One region of the Candidatus Symbiopectobacterium sp. NZEC127 genome, then DNA from elsewhere that is predicted to be linked to it. Evidence: predicted binding sites of a transcription regulator. Region 1 holds the regulator's gene; each other region holds the start of a gene.
The links. The regulator CRP, encoded in region 1, controls carbon source genes, mostly activating them, when cyclic AMP is high. The targets are predictions, from matches to a motif close to ATGTGANNNNNNTCACAT.

Region 1 (2,203 bases):
CAGTCCCACGCCCGTAACCACAAAGTGCAGGTTGATATGGGTAAACAGACGCGGCGCTTCTTCACGACGCGTGGAGGATAATTTGACTTCACACCCAGTGACCGCGTTGCGACCCTTTTGCAAAATGGACACCACATCAATGGCGCTACAGCCTCCTGCCGCCATCAACACCATCTCCATCGGACTGGGGGCTTTATCGCCAGCATTACCATCCATCAGAATCTGATGCCCTGATGACGACTCACCGAGAAAGGTCAGATCTTCGACCCATTTTACGCGCGCTTGCATCCACAACTCCTCAAATTTATTTGAAAATTACTCACTGTTATATATAAAAACCGCCGATAACTAGAGCTTAATCATGCTGAAGCGAGACAACACAAGACAGGCTCGTCAAGCTGTGTTACAAACAGGAATAGAATCCGTTCCTTCAGTTTGATACTGACGGTCAGAACGGGTCGTGACGTCGCCATACAGAAGCCAGTATATTCCCTGACGTCAGTCCGCCAACACGGAATTTTTACTACTAGCACGTTAATACGCCGTACAGGGAACTCTGACCCCTGTAATTTGCGCAGTGAATTACAACAGAGGATAACAGCGAATGGTTCTCGGCAAACCGCAGACAGACCCGACTCTTGAATGGTTCCTTTCTCATTGTCATATTCACAAGTATCCATCGAAGAGCACGCTGATTCACCAAGGTGAAAAGGCAGAAACGCTTTACTACATCGTGAAAGGCTCAGTGGCTGTGCTGATCAAGGATGAAGAAGGCAAGGAAATGATCCTCTCCTACCTCAACCAGGGGGATTTTATTGGGGAACTGGGCCTGTTCGAAGAGGGTCAGGAACGCAGCGCATGGGTGCGGGCAAAAACAGCCTGCGAAGTCGCTGAAATCTCCTATAAAAAATTCCGTCAGCTGATCCAGGTCAACCCGGATATTCTGATGCGTCTCTCCTCACAGATGGCACGTCGCCTCCAGGTGACCTCCCAGAAGGTGGGCAACCTGGCCTTCCTGGATGTCACGGGCCGTATCGCGCAGACGCTGTTGAACCTGGCGAAGCAGCCCGATGCCATGACGCACCCGGATGGGATGCAAATCAAGATCACGCGTCAGGAAATTGGTCAGATTGTTGGCTGTTCCCGCGAAACGGTAGGCCGTATTTTGAAAATGCTGGAAGATCAGAGTCTGATCTCGGCGCACGGCAAAACTATCGTGGTGTACGGCACACGCTGATATCAGCAGCACCGTTTAGACAAAAGCACGTTGCGCGCTGCGCAGCGTGCTTTTGACGAGCCAGCACTATTCCGCGTTAACCACCGTTTCAACCGCCCGCGCAAACCGCGCCATACCCTGATCGATATCTTCCAGATCAATCACCAGCGACGGCACAAAGCGAATCACGTTAGGCCCAGCCACTAGCACCATCACGCCCTGCTCCGCCGCTGCGGCAAGGAACTTGCCCGCCTGACCGTGCCATCTCGGCTTCAGTTCTGCACCAATCAGCAGGCCCATACCGCGAATCTGCTCAAAAATACCGTGCTCTTCATTAATCGCCTGAAGAATCGAGACGAAACGCTCGTGGCGCGCTTGTACACCGGAAAGAACCTGCGGGGTATTGATGGTGTCCAATGCTGCTTCAGCCACCGCACAGGCCAGCGGATTACCGCCGTAGGTGGTGCCGTGCACACCGACGGTCATCACAGAGGCGACCTCTTCGGTGGTCAGCATGGCGCTGATGGGGAAACCGCCGCCCAGCGCTTTCGCCGTGGTGAGAATATCCGGCGTCACGCCATAGTGCATATAGGTAAACAGCTTGCCGGAACGCCCCATGCCGCTTTGCACTTCATCAAACACCAGCAGTGCATGGTGCTGATCGCACAGCTCACGCACGCCTTTAAGGAATTCCGGCGTGGCCGGTGTAATGCCACCTTCGCCCTGAATCGGCTCCAGCACCACGGCGCAGGTGTGGTCATCCATCACCGCTTTCACTGCGGCCAGATCGTTGAACGGCACGTGCACGATATCGGCCGGTTTGGGCCCGAAACCATCGGCGTATTTCGCCTGCCCACCGACAGAAACGGTAAACAAAGTACGGCCATGAAACGCATTGTAGAACGCAATGATTTTGGTTTTATACGGGCTGTGGCGTTTAATCGCATAGTGACGAGCCAGCTTGAAGGCCGCTTCGTTGGCTTCCGC
Region 2 (2,203 bases), on a different contig from region 1:
TTTTTATCGCGCGGCAACACATACTGCTCCGCCAGCCGTTTTGCCCACAGCAGTGCGCCGGCTTCATGGTTATTTTTATAGAGCAGGGAAGCGGAATAGATCAGGTCATTACCGGCGTTAAGAAAACTCAGCCCTTTGGTGGCGAAGAACGGCGGTTGCTGGGTAAAGCTGTTATCCCACAGTTTACCGATCTCCTTACCGTACTGACCGTGGCGGCTGGTTTCCAAGATTTGCCAGTCATAAACGTGGGCATTCCAGAACGCACGAATGAAGCGAACCGTAGCCGGTTTATCCACGGCAAACATCAATTCGTAGAAGGGATAGGCATTTTTCAGCTCATGCACCAACTCTTTCTCACTCGGCCCTTCGGGCTGAAGCGTTTTCAAATCGACAAAACGGTGTCCCCCCCAAATCAGCAGGCCGCTTTTATCCTGATAGCGCTCGAAATAGTAACGCACGCTGGTTTTGGCGCGCTGTTGATAACGCTCATCGCCCGTCAGGTTAGAGAGGCCAACCAGTACGCGCATAAAGTTTTGCTGCGCGGAAAAATTGGAGAGTACCGCTGTGCGTCCATCGGGGAAAACCCACTCAAGCTGTTTCCCGGTGCGCGGATCGACACCGCTCGCCAATAACGGTGATGGCTGCGTGCCATGATAATGGTCGCCCGCTTTATCCAGTACGGTATCGGCATACTGTTTTACGATAGTCAAACGATCGGCGCTGTGCGCCTGAGTGGCGAGCGCGGCCATACAGCAGAGGGCTGCCACAGAGAGGGATAGGTTTTTCATCGTTAGAGTCCTTGTTAACAAACCAGAGATTTTCGGCAGGCGTCAGAGTGCCGTTATTGTTTAATTGTGAGTAAGGTGATGTGAGCATAAGGAAGTGAGGTGAATCATACGAAAAAAGAAACGCTGTTTTAATAAATTAGCTATCTGGTTTCATTGTTTTTTTTCATTTGTGATTGCGATCAACCTCCTGACACCTGTGGTCAACGGCTATTTTCTAACCTAATGTTTTTCTTATGCCTCTTTTTTGTGATAGCGAAACGTTTCGATGACGATCACAATTCCGCAAACTCTTTTTTGCTTTATCAGGACTTTTTCTTAAACTTTACTACAAGCGAAACGTTTCGCTGTCGTTATCAAAACGAGTGACATAATGAAAAAAGGCGTATTACTCAATTCCGAAGTCTCGAGCGTGATTGCCCGCCTTGGGCACACTGACCAAGTCGTGGTGTGTGATGCAGGGTTACCTATTCCTGACACCACCGCTCGTGTAGATCTGGCGTTAACACACAATGTGCCTACCTTTATACAGGTGCTGAGCGTGATTACGCAGGAGATGCAGGTGGAAGCGGCGATTGTTGCGCAAGAGATTATCGAGAAGAACCCGGTGCTCCATGAAGCTATTCGTGAGCATTTGCAACAGCTTGAACAACACCAGGGAAATTCTATTGCGTTGCACTATGTCAGTCATGAGGCATTCAAGACGCAAAGCGGGCAGAGCAGGGCCGTTTTTCGCAGCGGTGAATGTTCGCCCTATGCCAATATTATTTTGTGTGCTGGCGTAACCTTCTGAGGCCGAGATGGAACCTTTATTACAGTTGCAGGGAATAGTAAAAACCTTTCCCGGTGTAAAAGCGCTGTCCGGTGCTGCCCTGAATGTCTATCCCGGCAAGGTGATGGCGCTGGTGGGCGAGAATGGCGCCGGGAAATCTACTCTGATGAAGGTGCTCACCGGTATTTACCGCAAAGATGCCGGCAATATTCGCTTCGTTGGAGAGGAGGTTGCCTTTAATGGGCCAAAATCGTCACAGCACGCGGGTATCGGTATTATTCACCAGGAACTTAACCTGATTCCTCAACTGACGATTGCCGAAAATATTTTTCTTGGCCGAGAGTTTACCGGAGCATTGGGGCGTATCGATTGGCAAAAGATGTACGCCGAGGCAGATAAGCTGCTGAAAAAGCTTAACCTGCGCTACAACAGCCGCCGACTGGTGGGCGAGTTGTCGATTGGTGACCAGCAAATGGTCGAGATTGCCAAGGTGCTGAGCTTTCAATCCAAAGTGATCATCATGGATGAACCCACGGATGCACTGACGGATACCGAAACCGCCTCCTTATTCACCGTGATTAAGGAACTGACCGCACAGGGCTGCGGCATCGTCTATATCTCCCACCGCCTGAAAGAGATCTTCGAG
Region 3 (2,203 bases), on a different contig from region 1:
ACAGCGCGGATCTTAAATTACCCATAAAATATGTACAGAAAATGTTAATTAAAATAGTTACACATGACTTGCGTCACAACATTTTGTCCATACTCCCTAATGTGTTCATCATTTTTGTGCGCTGTATCAGTCGATAAAGTGTTGCTGTACATCGGTACACCCGGCTTCAGCCAGAATAATTTGCAACATCACCCACTGACTGATGGCGGTATTGCGCGGTTCAACCAGCGCGGCGCGGCGCACGCTGTGAATATCTTCACCGGCTAGATTCATCAGGTTCAGCGCTACCTGAAGCGGCGGCAGGCTGGGATTGAACGCGGCATTTTCTGCATAGCGTCCGGTATACACCGTGCCGCGATCGGTTTCCAGCGCGACGCCGCTCAGGGCGTTGCTGTAGGGCGCATGACTGCGGTTGGCAGCGTCCAGCGCGGTCTGCGCCAGCAGATCGGCATCAAGCAGGGTGCGCCCGTGATTGACCGGGTCCATCAACAGCGTGGTGATGTTCAGATCCTGCGGTCCAAAGGCATCGGGTAAATAGTGGTGCAGCCGTGCGGGTTCGCGCCCCGGCAGGTGGATATGCAGCGTGTTTGCCCGGTTCAGTTCATTCATAAACTGACGGCAGTGCCCGCAGGGGGTGTAGTTCACCGTGATACTGGTCAAACCGCGCTCCTGGCGCAGCCAGGCATGGGCAATGGCGCTCTGCTCCGCGTGCAGCGTTTGCTGCAACGGCACCGCACTGAACTCCATGTTGGCACCAAAGTAGAGGTTGCCACTTTCTCCCTGAGCAACGGCACCCACTTGAAAGTGAGAAATCGGTGCAACGGCGCATGCAGCCGCAAGGGGGAGCAAGGCGTAGGCCAATGTTTCCGGTGTCAGGCCGCACTGGGTGCACAGGGTTGTTACGTCATCAGCAAGCAGCATCCCGGCGAAGTCAGGACGCTCAAGTAGTGGCAGCAAGGCATGTTGCAGTGTGTCAGAAAGTTGTGCAAAAGGGGCGTGATAGCGTGGGTGCATAGCGATGTACTCTTTTTGCCATTATTGTTTGTTGTCAGGGTAAAAAGTAGCGTATCAATAAATTGTGATCAGTATCTCGTCGAACGTGAACTTATTGAAAATAAGATGCAAACTGCGCGATATATCTCAAATTATCGAGCAGAATGCAACGGCGCTGTGCTTCTCGCGCCGTCTGCATCATCTTTGCCGCTAGTGAAACAGTTGTACCAGCAGCGGAAAGATAAAAGGCGCAATCAGTGAGGTCATGATGCCGCAGATCACCAAGGCCAATGAACTGAACGCCCCTTCCTGAAAATCGATCTCGACGCAGCGGGCGGTGCCCAGCGCGTGTGACGCCGTCCCCATGGAGAGTCCGCGCGCCGCCTTGGTGCGAATCCCCACGCGATTAAACAGTGTGTGCCCGAAGACCGCACCGAGGATGCCGACAAAAATCACACAGACTGCGCTGATGGCGGGAATGCCGCCGATGGTGCTTGCGACCGCCATGGCGATGGGCGTTGTCACCGATTTCGGCAGCACCGACGCGGCGATCTCCGGCGTAGCACCTAACCACAGCGCAATGACCGTGCCGGAAATAATGGCCGCCATGCTGCCGATAAAGCAGACGCTGATGATGGATTTCCAACGCGCACGGATCTGATGAAGCTGTTCATAGAGAGGAAACGCCAACGCTACCACGGCGGGCTGCAACAGATCGTTCAGCACTTTACTGCCCGCGAAGTAGTTTTCGTAAGGAATATTGAGCAGCAGCAATAGCGGGATCAGGATAGCCATCGACACCAGCAGTGGGTTTAGCAGCGGCATTTTGCATTTTATCGCCAGCTTGCGCGCCGCGAAGAAGGTCAGCAGCGTCAGAGGCAACGACCACCAGATGTTGGACAACATCATTTTTTTCCTTCCTCATCCGGTGTTTCGAGCGTGGTGATGATGTGTTCACGTTGCATCAACTGCGTGCAAAAGCCAACGACCAGCATGACAACCAGCGTGCTGATAAGACAGGACACTACGATAGGGCCAAACTGCTTGCTCAGCAGATCATAGTAATTCATGACGCCCACGCCGATAGGCACAAACAGCAATGCCATGTAGCGAATCATCAAGTGGCAGCCGGGTTTTACCCAGGGCGCAGGAAGGATCTGCGAGGCTAACAGGGCAAAGAGGATAAGCATACCGATAATGCTGCCGGGAA

Region 2: the regulator CRP is predicted to act here: its motif matches at 1,049-1,066, upstream of rbsD (D-ribose pyranase).
Region 3: the regulator CRP is predicted to act here: its motif matches at 1,077-1,094, upstream of cdd (cytidine deaminase).

Annotation. Positions count from the first base shown of each region.
Region 1 covers NZ_JAGFPG010000007.1:215,134-217,336, reverse strand. Annotated here, with positions in the region: gene J5069_RS20990 (OsmC family protein) at 1-288, opposite strand, end outside; gene crp (cAMP-activated global transcriptional regulator CRP) at 605-1,237, shown strand; gene argD (bifunctional acetylornithine/succinyldiaminopimelate transaminase) at 1,304-2,203, opposite strand, start outside.
Region 2 covers NZ_JAGFPG010000005.1:280,462-282,664, forward strand. Annotated here, with positions in the region: gene J5069_RS18820 (pectate lyase) at 1-788, opposite strand, end outside; gene rbsD (D-ribose pyranase) at 1,159-1,578, shown strand; gene rbsA (ribose ABC transporter ATP-binding protein RbsA) at 1,586-2,203, shown strand, end outside.
Region 3 covers NZ_JAGFPG010000001.1:228,388-230,590, forward strand. Annotated here, with positions in the region: gene cdd (cytidine deaminase) at 127-1,014, opposite strand; gene J5069_RS01030 (CidB/LrgB family autolysis modulator) at 1,204-1,899, opposite strand; gene J5069_RS01035 (CidA/LrgA family protein) at 1,899-2,203, opposite strand, start outside.